3 regions of the Mesorhizobium sp. WSM3868 genome follow, and region 1 is predicted to be linked to each of the others. Evidence: riboswitches for the same ligand, from Rfam matches in the RefSeq annotation. Region 1 holds a riboswitch; each other region holds the start of a gene.
What was found. A riboswitch is a leader RNA that binds a small molecule or an ion and turns the genes downstream of it on or off. The one in region 1 is predicted to bind cobalamin.
Positions count from the first base shown of each region.

Region 2: linked by a shared signal. The riboswitch ahead of bluB (5,6-dimethylbenzimidazole synthase) and the one ahead of CK221_RS16850 (CbtB domain-containing protein) in region 1 are both predicted to bind cobalamin.
Region 3: linked by a shared signal. The riboswitch ahead of CK221_RS25860 (DUF1636 family protein) and the one ahead of CK221_RS16850 (CbtB domain-containing protein) in region 1 are both predicted to bind cobalamin.

Region 1 is NZ_NSGB01000009.1:186,291-193,355, reverse strand. It holds gene CK221_RS16865 (MFS transporter) at 1-1,119, shown strand, start outside; gene CK221_RS16860 (aromatic ring-hydroxylating dioxygenase subunit alpha) at 1,088-2,287, opposite strand; gene CK221_RS16855 (gamma-glutamylcyclotransferase) at 2,428-3,114, shown strand; cobalamin riboswitch at 3,185-3,383, shown strand; gene CK221_RS16850 (CbtB domain-containing protein) at 3,420-3,599, shown strand; gene CK221_RS16845 (CbtA family protein) at 3,616-4,413, shown strand; gene cobU (bifunctional adenosylcobinamide kinase/adenosylcobinamide-phosphate guanylyltransferase) at 4,406-4,927, shown strand; gene cobO (cob(I)yrinic acid a,c-diamide adenosyltransferase) at 4,929-5,558, shown strand; gene cbiB (adenosylcobinamide-phosphate synthase CbiB) at 5,565-6,554, opposite strand; gene cobD (threonine-phosphate decarboxylase CobD) at 6,553-7,065, shown strand, end outside.
Region 2 is NZ_NSGB01000006.1:306,965-314,029, reverse strand. It holds gene CK221_RS13030 (GNAT family N-acetyltransferase) at 1-66, shown strand, start outside; gene CK221_RS13025 (MFS transporter) at 92-1,315, opposite strand; gene CK221_RS13020 (TetR/AcrR family transcriptional regulator) at 1,437-2,027, shown strand; gene CK221_RS13015 (hypothetical protein) at 2,172-3,152, shown strand; gene bluB (5,6-dimethylbenzimidazole synthase) at 3,183-3,920, opposite strand; cobalamin riboswitch at 3,963-4,141, opposite strand; gene CK221_RS13005 (histone deacetylase family protein) at 4,256-5,182, shown strand; gene CK221_RS13000 (exodeoxyribonuclease VII small subunit) at 5,186-5,437, shown strand; gene CK221_RS12995 (DUF2277 domain-containing protein) at 5,629-5,895, shown strand; gene CK221_RS12990 (pirin family protein) at 5,904-6,824, shown strand; gene dxs (1-deoxy-D-xylulose-5-phosphate synthase) at 6,957-7,065, shown strand, end outside.
Region 3 is NZ_NSGB01000021.1:49,511-56,575, reverse strand. It holds gene cobN (cobaltochelatase subunit CobN) at 1-1,646, opposite strand, end outside; gene cobW (cobalamin biosynthesis protein CobW) at 1,664-2,701, opposite strand; gene CK221_RS25860 (DUF1636 family protein) at 2,703-3,131, opposite strand; cobalamin riboswitch at 3,170-3,370, opposite strand; gene CK221_RS25855 (winged helix-turn-helix domain-containing protein) at 3,400-4,599, opposite strand; gene CK221_RS25850 (NADH-quinone oxidoreductase subunit A) at 4,927-5,292, shown strand; gene CK221_RS25845 (NADH-quinone oxidoreductase subunit B) at 5,283-5,864, shown strand; gene CK221_RS25840 (NADH-quinone oxidoreductase subunit C) at 5,869-6,474, shown strand; gene CK221_RS25835 (NADH-quinone oxidoreductase subunit D) at 6,484-7,065, shown strand, end outside.

The sequences.
Region 1 (7,065 bases):
GTCGAATCCTTTGCTCGCGCCACCATCTCCAGCGTCATCCCGATCCAAGCCTACGAGATCCTGCACAATGAGCAGATCGTCTCGATCCTCTACACCATCGTGTCGCTGCTCGGGCTGTCGGTGACGCTGTTCATGCCGATGCTGATCCGCCGCTTCGCGCGGCGCTGGATCTACACGGGCGGCTGCCTGATGCTGGCGATCGGCTCGGTGTTCTTCGTTACCCACACGCTGCCGGGACAACTCGCCGGGATGCTGTGCCGTGTCATGGGGGCGAGCGCGCTGTCCATCACACTTAACCTCTACATCATGGACCACATCCGCAAGACCGACTTCATGCAGGCGGAATCGCTGCGCATGGCTTGGTCGATGTTCGCCTGGACCGGCGGGCCGACGCTCGGCATTTTCCTCTATACGCGCTTCGGGATTTATGCCGCGCACGGCGCGGTCGTGGCCTTCGCGCTGGCGCTGCTGGCGTTGTTCTGGACCTATCGGCTGGGCGACAACCCTTCGATCCGTCCCGGCAAGAGCCGTCCGATCAACCCGCTCGCCAATATCGGCCGCTTCGTCGCGCAGCCGCGGTTGCGCCTCGCGTGGCTGATCGCCTTCGGCCGCTCGTGTTTCTGGACGACCTTCTTCGTCTATGGCCCGCTGTTCATGGTGATCACGGGCGAGGGCAAGCTTGCCGGCGGGCTGCTGGTTTCGGCAGGCAATGCGCTTCTGTTCATGGCGATCTTCTGGGGCAGGGCGGGAAAGCGCTTCGGCGGCCGTCGGACCATGGCTTTCGCCTATTTCGCCATGGCGGCGATGCTTTTCGCGGCCGGCGGCGTCGGCGCCGCCGCGCCGCTGCTCACCGCCGCCTTCCTGCTCGGCGGCGCCTTGTTCACCATCGCGCTCGACGCGCTGGGCTCGACCGCCTTCATGCGGTCGGTGCGTTCCTATGAAAGGGCGCAGATGGCAGCTGTCTATCGAACCTATCTCGATTTTTCCGAGCTGACGCCGCCGCTGGTCTATTCGGTGGTGCTGACCTTCTTCGGTCTCGGCTCGGTGTTCGCCACGCTCGGCCTGTTGGCCGCCTTCTGCGGCTTCTTCACTTGGCGCTATCTGCCGAAGTCGTTTTGACCGGCTGCAACGCCGCATGGCGCCCACGCACCCACTCGTGGAAGCGGCGCAAATCGTACTCCTCGGGCATCAGCACGCCGGCCTGGTGGCGGATCGAGTGCAGGCCCTTCTGGTTGATCTCGCAGATCGCGGCGTCCTCCTCCAGCACCTGCGCGCCGAAGGCGACGATGTTGTCGATATCGGTTTGTGCCAGGGCATCGGGCGCGAACAGCCATTCGGCGGTGAGCTCCGTTTGCTCGGGCCCGAGCGGGGCGAGACGCATCGTGCGGACATAGTCGACATGGCCGACGACGAACATCGAGGGCAGCGAGGTAGCGTAGGTCTGGCCGGCGGCTCGCTCGGCCGGCGTCAGCCCAGCAAAGACCGGTCCATGGACGCGTCCGTCGCGCGACCAGGTCTCGGCGCCGGCGCGCAGGCCGCCGGAAAACTCCGGCGCATCATTATCCGCATAGCGCGCCCATTCCGGATCGTCATGCCTCGCCATCAGGCCGCGGCCATAGATCGGCACCAGCCGCGACAGGTCCTTGTGGACGCCAGGGCAATGCAGGCATTCGTTGAAGTTCTCCCAGAAGATTTTCCAGTTGCAGTTCATCACCTTGGTGAGCCGGTGCCCGGGGACGAGCGTCTCCAGCGGCCAATTCGAAAGATCGCGGGAGGCGGAGTCGAAGGAGGCTTCCGCCGAGCCATCGGGATCCTCTGCGAGATTGATGAAGACGAGGCCGCGCCACACTGACAGCGCCACCCGGTAGAGCGGATAATTGTCCTTGTTGAAGCCTTCGGGCAGCGATTTCGATGGGATACGGACGAGATCGCCGCGCAGCGAATAGGTCCAGGCGTGGTAGGGGCAGGTGAGCAGCCTTGCCTTCAGCCGCCCTTCGCTTTCCTGGCAGAGCTGCGAGCCGCGATGCCGGCAGGTGTTGTGGAAGGCGCGCAAGCTCCCGGTCTCGTCGCGCAGCACGACGACCTCCTGCGAGCCGATACGCGCGGTTCGAAAGGCAAGAGGTTCCGCGAGATCGGCTTCGCGGCAAACCATGAGCCAGCTCCGATACCAGATCGCTTCGAGATCGAGCCGGTAAGCGTCGGCTTCCCGATAGGCGCTTGCAGGCAATGTCGGCTCGAGGCTGGTGAGGCCATTGTAGCGGCTGTGTTCCCTAGGATTTGGCTGCATGAGCGGCTCCCCTTGGCTGATGACAGCCGACACCCGGGCAGGACCGTTGTCAATTGCGCGGCCATTGTCGCTTCCGGATGCTGCCCTTAAGGTCACTTCGTAATCGCCTGCGGTTCCGCCGGCTGCCCAGGATTGCAAGCATGCCTGCAAGAACGATGTCGCTGACCGTGGAACTGGTCGCCCGCTGTTTTCGCGCGGTCGATGACCCGGGGCCCGACCCGGATGCCGAGCATCTCGTGGACAGCGACTATGAAGCCATGCTGGATGCATTCGAGGCCGAGCTACCTGCAACCGAGCCTCTCTGGCTGTTCGGCTACGGCTCGCTGATCTGGAAGCCCGAGATTGAGCATGTCGAGGAGCGCGTCGCCGTGGCACGCGGCTGGCATCGCTCCTTCTGCATGAAGATGACGCGCTGGCGCGGCACCAAGCAAAGCCCCGGCCTGATGATGGCGCTGGATCGTGGCGGCCAATGCAAGGGCGTTGCTTTCCGCCTGAACGGTGGTGACCGCCGGCAGGCCTTGGACAGGCTTTTTCGCCGCGAGATGACGCTGAAGCCGACCAGCTACCGACCTCGCCTGCTGCAACTCGCAACCGACAAGGGACCGTTGAGAGCGCTTGCCTTCGTTATCAATCGCAAAGGCACGACCTATGCCGGCCCACTCAACGAAGACGAGGTGGTCGACAGGCTGGCGACCTCGTGCGGCCACTGGGGTTCAGGCGCCGACTATCTCTACAACACCGTGAAGAACCTCGAACAGCGCGGTATTCACGACCGCCATTTGTGGCGATTGCAGCAGCTCGTCGCCGAGCGGATCGCCGGATCTTAGTCCGAAACCGGTGCCGCAATCACGCTGCGGCGTGACGGAATTTGGTTTGCCGGTCGCGACGATTCTGCCTATAGTCGATGGCGTCGTCGGTTCCGTTTTTGGAGCCAAGAGGGAATGCGGTGAGGGTGGAGTCTTTGCCCTAAGCCGTGGCTGCCCCCGCAACTGTGTGCGGTAGTCCTCTCCATAGACCACTGAGGTTTGTCCTCGGGAAGGTGGGGAAGGGTGCGAATCCGCGAGCCAGGAGACCTGCCGGCGACAGGAAAGTTGACTTCGATGCCCTCGGGTGGAGGGCGAAAGGACAAGACATGAATACCGCTTCCGTCGCCCTCGGCGCCTCCGTCTCCTCGCAGTCGCGCATCATGCAGCTGGCTCTCGCCGCGCTGCTCGGCATTTTCGTCGTCGGTTTTGTCGGCTTCTCGCACATCGATGCGGTCCACAACGCTGCCCACGACTATCGTCACTCGATGGCTTTTCCCTGCCACTGACGAAGGCCCCGATATCATGAATCTGTTTCGCAACGTCGTGTTCGTCGCGGCGATCGCAGGGCTCGTGGCGGGCATCGCGCTTGCCTGCATGCAGGCCTATGCGACCGTGCCGCTGATCCTCAAAGCGGAAGTCTATGAAAAGGCGGGCGGCGGTCATCACCACGACCATGCCGCCAACACTGGAACTAGCACTGCCATGAGCTCGGCCGAACCGGCGGGCAATGCGATGAGCAGCGCCGTTCCTGCGTCGACGGAAGCGGCCGCTCCGACCGAGGACGAGGGCTGGGCTCCGGCCGACGGCTTCGAGCGCTTCGCCTTCAACGTTGTCGCCAACATCGTCACCGGCATCGGCTTCGCGCTGATCCTGGTCGCGGTGTCGGAATTCGCCGGTGGCATCGGCAGCTGGCGCCAGGGCGCGTTCTGGGGCCTTGCCGGTTTTGCGGTTTTCACGCTCGCGCCCGGCCTCGGCCTGCCGCCGGAACTGCCGGCCATGCCGGCGGCAGAACTTCTGCCGCGCCAGATCTGGTGGATTTCGACGGTGGCCGCAACCGCGGTCGGCCTTGGATTGATCGCCCTTCGCAAGTCGCTGCCCTTGGCAATTCTGGCGGTCGTGCTGATCGTCGCTCCGCACGTAGTCGGCGCGCCGCAGCCCGTCAGCTTCGAGACGGCGATTCCCGAGGGGCTGCACCATCAGTTCGTGGTGGCGGTGACCCTCACCGATCTGGTCTTCTGGCTGGTGCTCGGTGCGGCCGTCGGTGTGGTGCGCGGGCGCTTCACCGGTACATCGACCAGCCTGCGCGACAGCTTTGCCTGATCGCGCGGAGGGCCATCTGACCTTCATCTTAGGCGGTGCGCGCTCCGGCAAGAGCGCGCATGCCGAGTGCCTGGTGGCGGCAAGCCCGTCGCCTTGGGCCTATATCGCAACCGCGCAGGCCTATGACGAGGAGATGCGCGAGCGCATCGCGCTGCATCGCTCGCGCCGTGGCGAAAGTTGGGTCACCGTCGATGCGCCGCTCGACTTGGTCGGCGCGATCGGGGCTTTGCCCGATCACCAGCCGGTGCTGATCGATTGCCTGACATTGTGGCTGAGCAATCATATGCTGGCGGACCACGATATCGCGGCCGAGTGCCGGCGGCTCACGGATGTGCTTTCGCAGCCGCGCGGACCGTGGTTTGTGGTCTCCAACGAAGTCGGGCTCGGCATCGTGCCGGACAATGCGCTGGCGCGCCGGTTCCGCGACGCCGCAGGGCGGCTCAACCAGCAGGTCGCGGCTGTCGCCGACAGCGTGCTGATTATGGTGGCGGGGCTGCCGCTCAAGGTGAAGTGACATGGGCGAGATCAAAGACACGATCATCGACGACAAGGATGCCGAGCGCCATCGCGCGAAGATGGCCAAGCGCAAGGCGGTGCAGGATGCCGAGGTGGCCGGCAAGACGATCGAGAAGGGACTGCTCATCGTCAACACGGGGCCGGGCAAGGGCAAGACCACGGCTGCGTTCGGCCTGGCGCTGAGGATGCTCGGCTACGGCAAGCGCGTCGGCGTCATCCAATTCATCAAGGGCAAATGGCACACGGGCGAGAAGGATGCCTTCGCCGCTTTCGGCGATCGCGTCGTCTGGCACGCGATGGGCGAGGGCTTCACCTGGGAGACGCAGGACCTGAAGCGCGACATTGCCGCCGCCGAGGCTGCCTGGGCGAGGGCGCTCGAGCTGATTGCCGACCCGTCAATCAGCCTCGTGGTCCTCGACGAGCTCAACATCGCTCTGCGCTACGACTATCTCGAGCTGGAAAAGGTGGTCGCGGCGCTGAAGGCGCGTCGCGAGGGCTTGCATGTCGTCGTCACCGGCCGCAATGCCAAGCCGCTGCTGGTCGAGGCGGCCGATCTCGTCACCGAGATGGGGCAGACCAAGCACCATTTTGCGGCCGGCGTGAAGGCGCAGCAGGGGATTGAATTCTGAGGCGCCTTAGCCGCCGATCAAAATGGTCAGGTAGATCACCGTCGCCGACAGAATCGCGAACAGGCCGATCAGCAGCCCGTCGGCGACACGATAGAGTTCCAGCGCCTGCCTTATGTCGGTGCTTTCGGCCTCGCGCCGGCCGCCTTCGCCCATGAAGGCATCCTCGACGACCTCGCCGCCATAACTGCGCGGTCCGGCCAGGGCGAGCCCCAGCGCGCCGGCCATGGCGGCTTCCGGCCAGCCGGCATTGGGCGAACGGTGCTTCTTCGCGTCACGCCGCATGACCTGCCAGGCGTTGCGGGGGTCGGCGCCCTTGACGATGAAGGCCGCCAGCACAATCAGCAGGCCGGTGAGCCGCGATGCCGGCAGGTTGACCAGGTCGTCGAAGCGAGCGGCCGCCCGGCCGAAGGCCTGGTATTTCGGCGTGCGGTGGCCGATCATCGAATCGGCAGTGTTGGCGGCCTTGTACGCAGCACCCCCGGCCAAACCACCGACACCGGTCCATATGGCGGGCGCGACGATGCCATCGGAGAAATTCTCGGCCAGGCTTTCGATCGCGGCGCGGGCAACGCCCGCCCTGTCGAGCTTGTCCGGATCGCGGCCGACGATGCGCGAAACGGCGATGCGGCCGAGCGTCAGGCCACCGGTCTCCAGCGCATCGGCGACATCCTCGACATGCTCGGCGAGGCTCTTCTGCGACAGAAGCGAGGAGCTGAGAATGGCCGCGATGACCAGGCCGGACGGAAAGATCAGCCAGAGCAGGACATGCAGCGTCAGGCCGATGGCCGCCGGCACCAGCAGGATGACCAGAAGCGCCTGGACGCCGCGGCGGCGACGCAATTCGTCGGAATCGGTGGCGTGGTTGAGCCTGCGATCGAGAAAGGATATCAGCCTGCCGATCCAGGTTACCGGATGACCGATGGCGTTGAACAGCCAGTCCGGATAGCCAAGGGCACGTTCGATGGCGAGTGACAGGAAAGCGATCAGGATCGACATGAAGCTTCTAAGCGGAGCGGTTGCAGCGGTTGATCACGGCGGCAGCCTTGGCCGGGCAAGCGCTCTCTTTCCTCATGCGCCGCAGCCTTTCCTTGACCTCTCGACAGGTATCAATCCGCACTCCTATCCGCTTTTCGATCTGCCCGCCACCGCCCTGTCACGATTGCCCGAGCCAGGACGACTGCGCGAATTGGCCGAAATTGCGGCCAAGGCGTATGGCGCGCGGTCGGCGGCGCATGTCGTGTCCGCGCCCGGCACGCAGATCCTGTTGCCGCGGGTCGCTTCGCTGGTGAGGCCCGGCAAGGCACTGGTGCTGGGTCCAACCTATGCCGAGCATGCCAGGGTGGCCGCGATTGCAGGCCATGCGGTTGTGGAGGTGGGCGACTTCGACGCCTTGGCGGACGCTGACCTTGCGGTGCTGGTCAACCCGAACAATCCGGATGGGCGAGTGATCGAAAGGCACCGCCTGGTCGGCCTTGCTGCGCGGCTTCGCGCGAAGGGCGGCCTGCTG
Region 2 (7,065 bases), on a different contig from region 1:
CATGGCGCGCCGACGGGGCTTTACGCAGTCCCGGCGGCGAAGTTCGTTCCAAAGCAGGACATATAGCCAGCCAGAGCCGGATGCATCGGTATCATCCAGCCGGAACAATCGCCGCTTCGCATTCATCCGGAGCGCAGTCCGGCGTCGCCAGCCGACACTGGCCGGCGAGCACGGTGACCAAAGCGACTGAGCCTGCCGCCACCGACACCCAGAACCCGTTCTGCGGTCCAAAAGTGTCGACCATCCAGCCGGCGGCGAAGGAGCCCAGCGCCATGCCGATGCCGATCCCGGTGGTCACCCAGGTCACGCCTTCCGTGAGCATTGCCGGCGGCACGTGGCGTTCGATCAGTCCAAAGGCGGTGATGAAGGTCGGCGAGATGGCAACGCCGCTGACGAACACGGCAAGCGCCAGCGTCGGCACCGTGTCGGCAAAAAGCAGTGGCAGAGTGGTAAGCGCGATGACGGCGACCGCTATCGCGAGTTGGCGTTGCAGCGGCGTGCGCAGGCTGAGCGCGCCGACGATGATGCCGAGCACGAAGGATCCCAGTGCATAGACGCCGATGACGAGGCTGGCTGCTTCGGGCTGGCCGAGCTCTTCGGTAATGGCAACGGTGGTGACTTCCGTGGTTGCGAAGGTCGCGCCGACGAAGATCAGCGCGAAGGTGATGATCTGCACCGGCCGCAGGCGGATCGCCGAACCGGCCGCGCCACCCTCGGCCGGACGAATGGGCGGTTCCGTCGAACGCTGCAGCAGGAATGCCGCCGAGCCGAAGGCGAGCAGCAAGGTGCTCACCACCATCCCGGCTTCCGGGAACAGCGCGGCGCTCAAGCCCACCGACAGCGAAGCCCCAGCGACATAGACCAGCTCGTCCGCGGCCGATTCGAAGGCGAAGGCCGTATTGAGCTCGGGGCGGTCGCGAAAAATCTCGGTCCAGCGCGCCCTGACCAGCGCCGGGATGCTGGGCATTAAGGCGGCAAGCAGCGACGATAGGAACAAGGTCCACACCGGCCAGTGCTGGTTGGCCGCGACGATCAAGGTCGCGAAGGCAAGCGCCGAGACAAGTGTCGTCGGCACGGCAATCCGGCTCTGGCCGAGGCGGTCGACCAGCCGCGAGACCTGCGGCGACAGGAAGGCGTTGACCAAAGCGTATGTGGCCGAGACGGCGCCGGCCAGCCAGTACTCGCCATGCGTTTGCGACAGCATCGCCACAATGCCGATCGGCGCCATGGCGATCGGCAGCCGGGCGATGAAGGCTGCCGCGGCGAAGCTCTTCGTGCCAGGAGCCCGAAAGATTTCCGAATATGGGTTTCGCATGGTCCCGTTCCTCGACAAGGGAAGGCGCCGCAATTACATACGCAGCGTATGAATGTCAGATAGTTCATACGTCGCGTATGTCAATTAGCATACGACGCGTATGTGAATAAGGCCAGGAGCCATGCATAAGCCCCGCAAGGAGATGATCGCCGAGACGCGCGCCAAGCTGATCGCGGCCGCGCGCCATGCCTTCGGCACGATCGGCTATGCCGAGGCCTCGATGGACGATTTCACCGCTTCGGCGGGTCTGACGCGCGGCGCGCTCTATCATCATTTCGGCGACAAGAAGGGGCTGCTGCAGGCGGTGATCGCCGAGATTGACGCCGAGATGGCGGCGCGGGTGAACGAGGTGGCCTCGCGGGCGCCTACTCGCTGGCAGCATTTCGTCGACGAATGCACCACCTATATCGAGATGGCGCTTGAGCCGGAAATCCAGCGCATCATGTTCAGGGACGGCCCGGCCGTGCTCGGCGATCCGGCTCAGTGGCCCAACGCCAGCGCCTGCACGGCTTCAATGACCGATCACCTGTCAAAGCTGCAGGAGGAGGGCGTCGTCGTTCCCGATCTCGATCCCGAGACCGCAGCGCGGCTCATCAACGGCGCCAGTAGCCAGGCCTCGCAGCGCATCGCCAATGCCAAGGATCCGGAAGCGACGTCGAAGAAGGTTGTGGCGGCGTTCAAGCAGCTGCTGGAAGGCCTGAAAACCAAATAGCATCCGGTCGCGGCGTTCCGGGCAATCACTCGGGTCCGCGCTGCCTCAGACAATTGTCCCCCGCTCAAAATCCCTCCGACATTGACTTTGGCAGGAGCGAGCGCATCCTCTCCCGCCAATTCTCTGAGGCGGAGGGTCGGGGCCATGTGGGACTTCAGCATCGGCCGGTCGGTGTCCATCATGATGCGGACGTGGCCGTTCATCGTCTTTCGCATCATCGTCTATTTCGGCATCACGGTGGCCTACATAACAGCGACCGGCACCGGCGCCAGCGTCGGTTACGGCGTCGGCCACATCTCGACCGATCCGGACGGGCCGATGTCCTTTGCCTTGTGGGGTGGGGTGGTCGGCTTCGGCGTGGTCTCGATCGCCGTCTACTGGATCCGCGAATACATTCTCTATGTGCTCAAGGCAGGCCATATCGCCGTCATGGTCCATCTGATCGACGGGCAGGACGTTCCCGACGGCCAGGGCCAGATCGCCTATGCGCGCGAAGTGGTGACGAAGCGCTTCGCCGAGGCCAACATCCTTTTCGTCGTCGACCAGCTGGTGAAAGGCGCCATCCGCGCCATCACCGGGCTGATCGGCGGCATTGCTGCGTTCCTACCCATTCCAGGCTTGAGCGGTCTGGTGAGCTTCATCAACACCGTCATCCGCCTGTCGCTGACCTATGTCGACGAGATCATCCTCGGCTACAACATCCGCACCAATTCCAACTCGCCTTTCGAGACCGCCAGGCAAGGCGTCGTGCTCTATGCGCAGAACGGCAAGTTGATGGTCAAGAACGCCGTCTGGCTGGCGGTGATCATGTGGGGTGTTTCCTTCGTCATCTTCCTTTTGATGCTGGCGCCCGCCGCCGCGATCCTCTGGGCCATGCCGGGCCAGCTTGCCGGCTGGGCCTTCGTGTTGGCCATCGTCTTCGCCTGGGCCTTCAAGGCGGCTTTCATCGAGCCCTTCGCCATCGCTTCGCTGATGCAGGTCTACTTCGCCACCATCGAGGGCCAGGTCCCCAATCCGGAATGGGACCGGCGCCTGGCCGAAGCCTCGTCCAAGTTCAGGGAGCTGCGCGACAAGGCGCTCAGCCCCTTCGGCGGCTCGCGCTGGGATTCGCCAAGGACCGCTTGAGCAGCAGCCCCGGCCACGAAGGCCGCCTGATCACGGCTTCGCCCCTTCACGGGATCCAAGGCGAGCGATCGCCGATTTGAGCGGCGCCTCGCCGGCGCCGCAAAAGGTCTCGCTCATCACCAGCTCGGGCAGCGGCAGGCGCTTGCCCCAGCCATGCGCTTCGAGGTCGGGCCTCGGCGCGAATTCCGAGACGCGGCCGACGCAGAGATAGGCGATCGGCGTGACGTGCTCGGGGATCGACAGCAGTCGCTTCAGTGCTTCGGGCTCGATGATGCTCACCCAGCCGACCCCGACGCCTTCCGCCCGCGCCGCGAGCCAGAAATTCTGCACCGCGCAGACGGTGCTGTAGAGGTCCATCTCCGGATTGTGCCAGCGCCCGAGCGGCGAGTTCTTCGAGCGCTGGCGGTCGCAGGTGATGCACAGGTTGAGCGCGCTTTCGCAGATGCCCTCGAGCTTCAGCTTGCGGTAGAGCGCCCGCCGCTCCACCTCGATCGCCGGCAGTTCCTGTTCGCGCGCGGCCAAAAACAGGTCGCGCACCTGCCGCCGCCTTGTGGCGTCCCGGATGATGATGAAGTTCCAGGGCTGCATGTAGCCGACCGACGGCGCGTGGTGTGCCGCGGTGAGCAGCCGCGCCAAAACGCTGTCGTCGAGATCGTCGGCAAGGAAATGGCTGCGCACGTCGCGCCGGGTGAACATGGCTCGGTAGACGGCGTCGCGCGCCAATTGGTCAAAGTCATCGCCGCCGGCGGCGGCTGTTCGTGCCTGCATCGCTTGTCCCCTTGCGATAAGCAGTCCTCCGCCTGACCATGCGGATGACCATGTCTGCCGGGCCGGTCTTCTGGCTCGGGATCGACCCGCATCCGGCGCCTTCCCGTCTGGGACAGTGGCGTTTGCCGGCGCGGTCCCCCTCACAGCGTTGGGCACGCCACGGATTTCAACCGTGTTCCCGATTCTCCCGCGTTGCGGGCACCAGGCAGCGACGCGACCTTATCGCGAAGCCGAAGCCGGGCCAATGCCGCCAGCGACACGATTGGGCGCGATTTCCCCAATCATTCGGCGCTGAAACATGGCTATCCGTGCGACAGGTGCCTAGATTAGGCGCCATGACCACTCGTCTTTACACTCATCCGGTATTCCTGGAACACCTCACGCCGCCCGGCCACCCCGAGCGGCCCGACCGTTTGCGCGCCATCGAGCGCGTGCTCGACGACGAGGCTTTTTCGGCCCTCGACCGCGTCGAGGCGCCGGAAGGCGACGAGGCGACGATCCTTTACGCGCATCCGGAGGATTTCGTCGGCCGTGTCCGCGCTGCGATTCCTGAGACGGGGATCGTCTCGATCGATGCCGACACCAGCGCCAGCCCGAAAAGCTGGCAGGCGGCGGTGACGGCGATCGGCGCGGCCAACGCCGCAGTCGACGATGTGTTCGAGGGCCGTGCCGCCAATGTCTTCGTTGCCGCGCGTCCGCCCGGCCATCACGCCGAAAAAGCGACCGCGATGGGCTTTTGCCTGTTCAACACCGCGGCGATCGCCGCCCGTTATGCGCAGGAGAAGCATCTGGCCGAGCGCGTCGCCATCGTCGATTGGGATGTGCATCACGGCAACGGCACGCAGGACATTTTCTGGGACGATCCGTCGGTGCTCTATTGCTCGACCCACCAGATGCCGCTTTATCCGGGCACCGGTGCCAAGAGCGAGACCGGCGCCGGCAACATCGTCAACGCGCCGCTTGCGCCGAGCACCGGCAGCGACACGTTCCGCGACGCCTTCCTGTCGCGCGTGCTGCCGTCGATCGACACCTTCCAGCCGGATCTGATCATCATTTCCGCCGGTTTCGATGCGCACCATCGCGATCCGCTGGCCGCGATCAACCTGACCGAGGATGATTTCGACTGGGCGACCGGCCAGCTGATGGAGCGCGCCGGGCGCCACAGCGGCAACCGGCTCGTCAGCCTGCTGGAGGGCGGTTACGATCTGCAAGGATTGGCATTTTCGGTCGCCGCCCATGTCGGGCGGCTGATGAAGGGATGAATGATGGCTGATGAAGCTAACCAAGACGTCAAGGCGATGAGCTTCGAACAGGCGCTCGACGCGCTGGAGAAGATCGTCGATGATCTGGAGCGCGGCGACGTTCCGCTCGACCAGTCGATCAAGATCTACGAGCGCGGCGAGGCGCTGAAGGCTCATTGCGACCGCTTGCTCAAGGCCGCCGAGGACAAGGTCGAGAAGATCAGGCTCTCGCGCGACGGCAAGCCGGTTGGAACGGAGCCGCTCGACGCCGAGTGAGGTGTATTGATATTCAGGTGAGGCCGCCTGCAAACGCGGCTTTCTGCGGTTCCGGTGCTCAGGTGCTTCAAGTACGCTCTGGTCCGGTTCTCGGAACCCGCCATTTTCGGCTTGGTCTGACCTGAATCTCAACACACCTCGGTGCACAATGTCAGACCGGTTCGGGCAGAAAGCAGGTAAGGAGTTAAAGCATGTGCCGAAACATCAAGACCCTGTTCAACTTCGATCCGCCGGCGACCGACGACGAGGTCCATGACGCGGCGCTGCAGTTCGTGCGCAAGCTGAGCGGCGCGACCAAGCCGTCCAAGCGCAACGAGCATGCCTTCAACCACGCCGTCGAGGCGATCGCCGCCGCCGCGCGCGAGCTGCTTGACAGCCTCGAAACCACCCAGCATCCGCGCAACCGCGAGGAAGAGGCCGCCAAGGCGAAGGCCCGATCCGCGCTCCGCTTCGCCTGACGCCGGTCATGAGCTTCTTTCCGGGCAACGATCCCGAGGCCGGCGACGCCTTCGCCTGCGACCAGATCGAGTTGATGGTCATTCCCAACGCCAAGGACATTGGTGGCTTCGAGGTTCGCCGCGCCTTGCCGACGGCGAAACGCAGGCTGGTCGGTCCGTTCATCTTCTTCGACCGCATGGGCCCGGCCATCCTGCGTGCCGGCCACGCGATCGACGTGCGCCCGCATCCGCATATCGGGCTGTCCACCGTCACCTATCTGTTCGACGGCAAGATCAGGCATCGCGACTCGCTCGGCACCGAAATGGTGATCGCGCCGGGCGACGTGAATTTGATGACCGCCGGCCGCGGCATCGTTCATTCCGAGCGCACGCCCGAGGAATTGCGCGGCGCGCCGATGTCGATTTCCGGCCTGCAAACCTGGCTGGCGCTGCCGGACAGCAAGGAAGAAATCGCCCCGGTGTTCGCGAACACGTCGGTCGTCCAACTGCCCGAAATCGATGCCGAGGGCGTTAGCGGCCGCGTCGTCATCGGCGAATTTTCCGGGCTGCGCTCGCCCGTCGCGACCGCCTCGGAAACGCTCTATGCCGATCTGCGGCTGGCGGCGGGCGCCAGCGTCAAAATCCCCGGCGACGCTGAGGAACGCGCCATCTACACGCTGGAGGGCGAGGTTTCGATTGCCGGCGACCGTTTCCCGGCCGAGCGGCTTTTGGTGTTCAAACCGGGCGAGGAAATCGTCGTGTCGTCCGAGCGCGGCGCGCATTTCATGCTGTTCGGCGGAGCGTCGCTGGGCTCCAAGCGTTATATCTGGTGGAATTTCGTTTCGTCCTCGAAAGAACGCATCGAGCAGGCCAAGGAAGAATGGAAGACGGGCCGCTTCGATATCGTTCCTGGCGATGAGGAAGAATTCATTCCGCTGCCGGAAGGTTAGCGCAGAATGGACATTCTGCGCCGGGCGCGTCACTGACACGCATTTACATTGGCGCGCCGTCAGCCTATCTCGCGCATAGCAAAGCGCATATTTGAAGGTTAACCCAAGGTTAAGTTGACAGGCCGTCCCAGAGTGAACCCGAAGCCTGACACGCCGCTCCTCGACAAAGTCCGCATCCCCGCGGATTTGCGGGCGCTTGATGAAAGCGAGCTGCCGCAGCTGGCGACCGAACTGCGCGCGG
Region 3 (7,065 bases), on a different contig from region 1:
CCCCCCTCTGTCCTGCCGGACATCTCCCCCTCAAGGGGGGAGATTGGCAGTTTCGCTGACGGCGCTTCTCCTCCAGCGTTGATGATTGGCGAAAGCATCGATGCAGGCGCAATCTCCCCCCTAGAGGGGGAGATGTCCGGCAGGACAGAGGGGGGCGCATTGACGTGAGCTTTGCCGTTGGCTCTTCCCCATGCTGCCTCAACCGTGTCGCGTGCACCTTCGGGAAGCGCTGCCGAAAAGGCGAGATATTCCTGTAAGGTGAGACCAAGTCCACCCACCTCCAACACATCCAGCAATCTGCGCGGCGATTGCGGAATCCTGTCAACCGTATAGCCCTGTTCCTTCAGGTCATGCAGCATGGCGAGCACGCTCGACGGCACATCCAGGCCGACAGCATAGCCGGTGCGTCCGGGCGCGCTTGGATAATCCGGAATCAGGATCGCCAGCTTGCGTTCCGCCCGCTGCGTCCGTTGAAGGCGGAGGAAGGCGGCGATGCGGGCGGCGACCTGCGCGACGCGATCCGCCTCGGGACGGTTGGTGAAGGCGCGGAAGGCCAGCGCCGGATCGGTGTCAATCTCGCCCTTGAAGGAGATCGCGCCGGCGAGGATACGGCCATCGAGCTCGGGCAGCACGACATGCATGGCAAGGTCGGCGGGCGCCAGGCCGCGCTGGTTTTTCTCCCAGACTTCGCGCCGCGTCGTGGCGACGATGACCTGGAACACGGGCACGCCGGCGCGGTCGAAGAGCGTTTCGGCACCCGGCTCGGCACCGGAGGCGAAGGCGGTTGCAGTGACGATGGCGGACGGGTTCAGCGAGGCGATGGCGGTTTCGACGAAAGCCAGCGATACCGGGTCCTTGAGGCTCGAAACGAAGATCGGCATTGGCGTCATGCCCTGCGAGCGAAAGGCATCTGCGAGTGCATCGATTGGGGCGACGTCGGCGGCGAGCAGCATCGAACGGTAGAAGAGGATGGGGATGACGGGGGCACCGACGCTGTCGATGTTGAGGTCCGTCACACCCCCCTCTGTCCGGCAGGACAGAGGGGGGTGTGACGGATCGCCGACGTTCAAGAAGACTGATTTCGCGACAACTCCGATTCCTGGTTGATAGTACCCCGCCTTCGGCACGCTCACCGGCTCGGCCACGGCCGTATCCGACCCGGCGAGCCTTGCCAGTCTTTGCACCAGCGCGCTCATGTTCGCCGGGCCGCCTTCGCGGAAATAGCCGAGCAGGGCGTCGAGTTCGGCGCGCGGCAGGGTCGAGCCTTCGATCAGCCGCAGATCCTCGTCGTGGCTTTCGCCCGGCAGCAGCGCCAGTTTGATATTTCGCTCGCGCGCAACCGCTGCGAGCTGGTCGCAGCCGTAGCGCCACCAGTCGTAGCCGCCGAGAATGCGGACCAGGACGACCCTGGCATGGCGCGCGACGCTGTCGATCCAGAGATCCACCGACATCGGGTGGCGGAGATCGCGAAGTGCTGCCAGCCGCATCGACGGCAGCCGCGCGGCGTCGGCCTTCCACGCAGCGGCGAGGCCGGCGAGATCGCTGTCGGTGAAGGACAGTGCCACGACATCCGCAGGCGTCTGCCTGAGGTCGATCGGCTCGGCGAGATCGTCGAGCGAGGCGGATGTCGTGGTGAGGATGTGCATCGCGGTTCGGTCTTGCCTCAGCCGGCGAGGATACGCTCGATCGCCCGGCGGTTCAGCCCTTTGAGGCCGATGACGACGAGCCGCGATCGGCGGTCGTCGTTCGACGTCCAGGCGCGGTCGTAATAGTGGTTGACGCGCGGGCCGACGGCCTGGAGCAGCAGCCGCATCGGCTTGCCACCCACCTCGACAAAGCCTTTGACGCGCAGAACGTTTTCCTGCTCGGCGGCGAGAGCGACGCGCTTTGCCAGCTCATCCGGACTGGCGATGGACGGGATATCGAGGACGAAGGAGTCGAAATCGTCATGCTCATGGTCGAGCTCGTCATCGTGATGGGTCTTGCGGTTCTCGATGTCGTCTTCGACGGCGAGGCCAAGACCGAGCAGCACCGACGGGTCGACCTTGCCCTGTGCGGTCGGTACGACCTTGACGGCGCGCGCCACGTGCTCGCCGATGACGGCGTTGGCGCGCTCCGAGCCGGCCGCGTCCATCAGATCGCTCTTCGACAGGATGATCAGGTCGGCGCAAGCGATCTGGTCCTCGAACACCTCTTCGACCGGATCATCGTGGTCGAGGGAATCGTCGGCGGCGCGCTGCGCCTGCAGGGCGTCCATATCGGCGGCGACGCGGCCGTCGGCCAGCGCCGGACCGTCGACCACGGCGATGACGCCATCGACCGTCACGCGGCTCTTCACCGTCGGCCACTGGAAGGCCTGGACGAGCGGCTTCGGCAAAGCGAGGCCGGAGGTTTCGATCAGGATGTGGTCGACCTTCGGCGTGCGCGACAGGATCTGGTCGAGCGCCGGCACGAAATCGTCGGCGACGGTGCAGCAGATGCAGCCATTGGCGAGCTCGACGATGTTTTCCTCTGGGCAGGTGTCGATGCCGCAGCCTTTCAGGATCTCGCCGTCGATGCCGACATCGCCGAATTCGTTGACGATGATCGCCAGCCGCTTGCCCTTGGCGTTTTCGAGCAGGTTGCGGATCAGCGTGGTCTTGCCGGCGCCGAGAAAGCCGGTGACGACAGTGCAGGGAACACGGGAGAGGGATGCGGTCATGTCAGTCCTTCAGCAGGTCGAGGGGAGGGATGCGGGCAACCAGGCCGCGCTTGAGGGAATCGGGCCGGCCTCGCCAGGGGATGAGGCCGTCGGTCGAGGTGGCAAAGAGCTTTGCGCCGGTGACGAGGTCGGCGCCGCTGGTCGTTTCCAGGTCACCGAAGACATAGCTCCAGCAGCCGTCGCGCAGCAGCGCCGCGCTCAGGCGGCGTTTGCAATTGCCGAGACACTCGACGGTGCGGATGCGGATTTTCTCGTCCGGCGCGGCGCGGCGCGCGTCTTCGGCAAGGAGGGCGCCGGCGCGCGGATGCGCGTCCGAACCGGTCTCATCGCGGCAGGAGGAGCAGACGATGACGGTCACTTCCGATAGCGCGTCGCGGGGTTCGGACGAAATGTCCGCGGTATTAGCCGGAAAACTGACGTTGCGATCCAAAACCAGGCTCCTTGCCCGGAAAACCCGCCGAGCGATCGGATTCTCATGTCTCAGACGGCAGGTCTCCTGGCTCGCGGGTCGTCGCCTTGCGCCGCCTTCCCGGGAAACATCCCAGTGGTTTTCGGCTGAGGCTCGTCGCTCACAGTTGCGGGGACAGCCGCGGATTTGGGTTTTCCCGCACCGCATTCCCTCTTGGCTCCTCCCCTTGCCGGGAGGAGACCGTCTGCGGCGGATTTAGGCTTAGAGGTGCTGGCATGTCAACGCGCGGCTACGACACCGAAATGTCGGCCAACGCCGGCCCAAGGTCGCCGGCCGGCGTCACCTCGATGGTTTCCAAGCCGAGCCATGCCTGCATCTGTTTCAACTCATCGAAGAGCTGTGCGGCCGTTTCGGCGGGAGCGCCGGCTTCGGCAAAAGCCGCATGGACGCGCAGCACGCCGGCCGGGCGGTCAGCTCTCAGATCGACCCGGGCAACGATGCGGTCGCCGAGCAGGAAAGGCAGCACGTAGTAGCCGTACTGGCGCTTCTCGGCCGGCGTGTAGATCTCGATGCGGTAGCGGAAGCCGAAGAGTTTTTCCGTCCGGGTGCGTTCGAAAACCACCGGATCGAAGGGCGCGAGCAGGGCGCGGGCCTCGATGCGGCGCGGAAAGCGGGCGTCCTTGTGGAGATAGGCGGGCTTGTCCCAGCCTTCGACCTTCATCGGCACCAGTTCGCCCACCTCGACCAGTTCCTCGATCCTGGCCTTCGTATCGCCCGGCGCCAGGCGGAAATAGTCGCGCAGGTCGCCATAGGTGGCGATGCCGTGGGCGCGCGCGGAAATGCGCAGCAATTCGCGATGCGCGTCCTCGACCGAGGGCACCGGCAGGTCGAGCACGGCCTGCGGCAGAACCCGCTCGGGCAGGTCGTAATAGCGCTCGAATCCGCGCCGGTAGGCGGTGGTGATGCGCCCGGCCCAGAACAGCCATTCGAAAGCGTGCTTGGCCTCGCTCCAGCCCCACCAGCCGCCATTGCCCTTGTGGCCTTCGATGTCGGAGGCGGCGATCGGCCCGCGTTGCGCGACTTGGCCGTAGATCTCCTCGATCATCGCCTTGCGCTCGCGGCCCCATTTGGCGAGGCCGAGATACATTTCCTCGCCTTGCTCGGCGCGCTGCATGCGCCAGCGCATCAACGGATAGGTCTCGACGGGCAGGAAGGAAGCCTCATGGGCCCAGTATTCGAAGACGGTTCGCTTGCGGGTGACGGCCGCGTTGTCGAGCAGCGCAAGCGGGTAGGGGCCGAGGCGCGAATAGAGCGGCATATAGTGGGCGCGCACCACGGCGCTGACGGAATCGATCTGCAGCAGGCCAGTTCGGGAAAGCACGCGGGCGAGATGGCGACGATCGGGCGTGCCGGCAGGCCGCGCATCGGTAAAACCCTGCGCACCGAGCGCAATGCGCCTTGCTGCGGCGAGCGAGATCTTTTCCTTCATCCAGCTACCGATCCTTTGCCGGGGTTTCCAGTCGGTGATTCCGGCCATGCTAGCAGGCAAATGGCGGGAGATATGTCAGGATAGAAAAGTGGAGTAAAACATGAAGGAAATCAAACAGGAGCGGATCGGACCAGTTTCTTCCGATATGGCGTCCAGCGCCGGATTTTGAACAAGGTTTGACTTGCGTCGCCGAAACCGCTGCGCTAACCCTCGCCGCGTCGCAGCATAGGCCACCTAAAACGGTTCAGCGGGTTAAACTGTCACGCTTCCGCCTTAGAGTCCGTTGCTGTAATCAGAGTGAACTGGCCGCCGAAGGAAAGTCGCCGCATGAGCGCACTCCTAAGTTCGTATCTGCCCATCGTGCTCTTCATCGCAGTGGCGATGGTCGTCGGCCTGGCGCTGATCGTTGCGCCGTTCCTGGTTGCCTACCGCAATCCCGATCCGGAAAAGCTTTCCGCCTATGAATGCGGGTTCAACTCGTTCGACGACGCCCGCATGAAGTTCGACATCCGCTTCTATCTGGTGTCTATCCTGTTCATCATCTTCGATCTCGAGGTCGCCTTCCTGTTCCCGTGGGCGGTGTCCTTCTCCAAGCTCGGCATGCTCGGCTTCTGGTCGATGATGGTGTTCCTGGCGGTGCTGACCATCGGCTTTGCCTATGAATGGAAAAAAGGAGCGCTAGAATGGGATTGAACGACAGTTCAGGCACCCTCGTCGCGCCGAAGCCCAAGGGCATCATCGATCCCAACACCGGCAGGCCGGTGGGGGAGGACGATCCCTTCTTCCTCGAGATCAATAATGAGCTGGCCGACAAGGGCTTCCTTGTCACCTCGACCGAGGCGCTGATCACTTGGGCGCGCAGCGGCTCGCTGATGTTCATGACCTTCGGTCTCGCCTGCTGCGCGGTCGAGATGATCCACACCTCGATGCCGCGCTATGACTCAGAGAGGTTCGGCGTCGCGCCGCGCGCGTCTCCGCGCCAGTCCGATATCATGATCGTCGCGGGCACACTGACCAACAAGATGGCGCCGGCGCTGCGCAAGGTCTACGACCAGATGCCGGAGCCGCGCTACGTCATCTCGATGGGTTCGTGCGCCAATGGCGGCGGCTATTATCACTATTCCTATTCGGTGGTGCGCGGCTGCGACCGCATCGTGCCGGTCGACATCTATGTCCCCGGCTGCCCGCCGAGCGCCGAAGCGCTGCTCTACGGCATTCTCCTGTTGCAGAAGAAGATCCGCCGCACCGGCACGATCGAACGGTGAACCAATGGCCTTGGCGTTGCACGAACTCTCCACCTATCTCGGCGAGAAGCTCTCCGGCCGCATCGGCGAAACGGTGCTTGCTTATGGCGAACTGACGGTTTGCGTCGAGCCGGGCAACTTGACCGAGGTCGCGACCTTCCTGCGCGACGACCCGCGCTGCCAGTTCGTCTCGATCATCGACATTTGCGGCGCCGACTATCCGTCGCGTGCCAAGCGCTTCGACGTCGTCTACCACCTGTTGTCGCCGAAGCAGAACGTCCGCATCCGCCTCAAGGTCCAGGCCGACGAGGAGACGCTGGTGCCGTCGCTGACCGGCGTCTATCCCGGCGCCGACTGGTTCGAGCGCGAGACCTATGATCTCTACGGCGTGCTCTTCTCCGGCCATCCGGACCTGCGCCGCATCCTCACCGACTACGGCTTTGAAGGGCATCCGCTGCGCAAGGACTTCCCGCTGACCGGCTTCGTCGAGGTTCGCTACGACGACGAGGCCAAGCGAGTCATCTATGAGCCGGTGGAATTGAAGCAGGAATTTAGAAACTTTGACTTTTTGAGCCCGTGGGAGGGAACGGATTACGTCCTTCCGGGCGATGAAAAGGCGAAGCCAAATTGAGGCGCCACAATGGCTGAAACCTCCGTCCGCAATTTTAACATTAACTTTGGGCCTCAACACCCTGCTGCGCACGGGGTTTTGCGTCTCGTGCTGGAGCTGGACGGCGAGGTGGTCGATCGCGTCGATCCGCATATCGGCCTGCTGCATCGCGGTACCGAGAAGCTGATCGAGGCCAAGACCTATCTGCAGGCGGTGCCCTATCTCGACCGGCTCGACTATTGCGCGCCGATGAACCAGGAGCATGCCTTCGCGCTCGCGGCCGAGCGCCTGCTCGGCATCGAGGTGCCGAAGCGCGGCCAGCTGATCCGCGTGCTCTATTCCGAAATGGGCCGCATCATGTCGCACATCCTCAATGTGACGACGCAGGCGATGGACGTCGGCGCGCTGACGCCGCCGCTGTGGGGCTTCGTCGAGCGCGAGAAGCTGATGGTGTTTTATGAGCGCGCCTCCGGCTCGCGCATGCATGCGGCCTACTTCCGGCCAGGCGGCGTGCATCAGGACCTGCCGCAGAAGCTGATCGAGGATATCGGCAAGTGGATCGATCCGTTCCTGAAGTCGGTCGACGACCTTGACGCCTTGCTCACCGGCAAC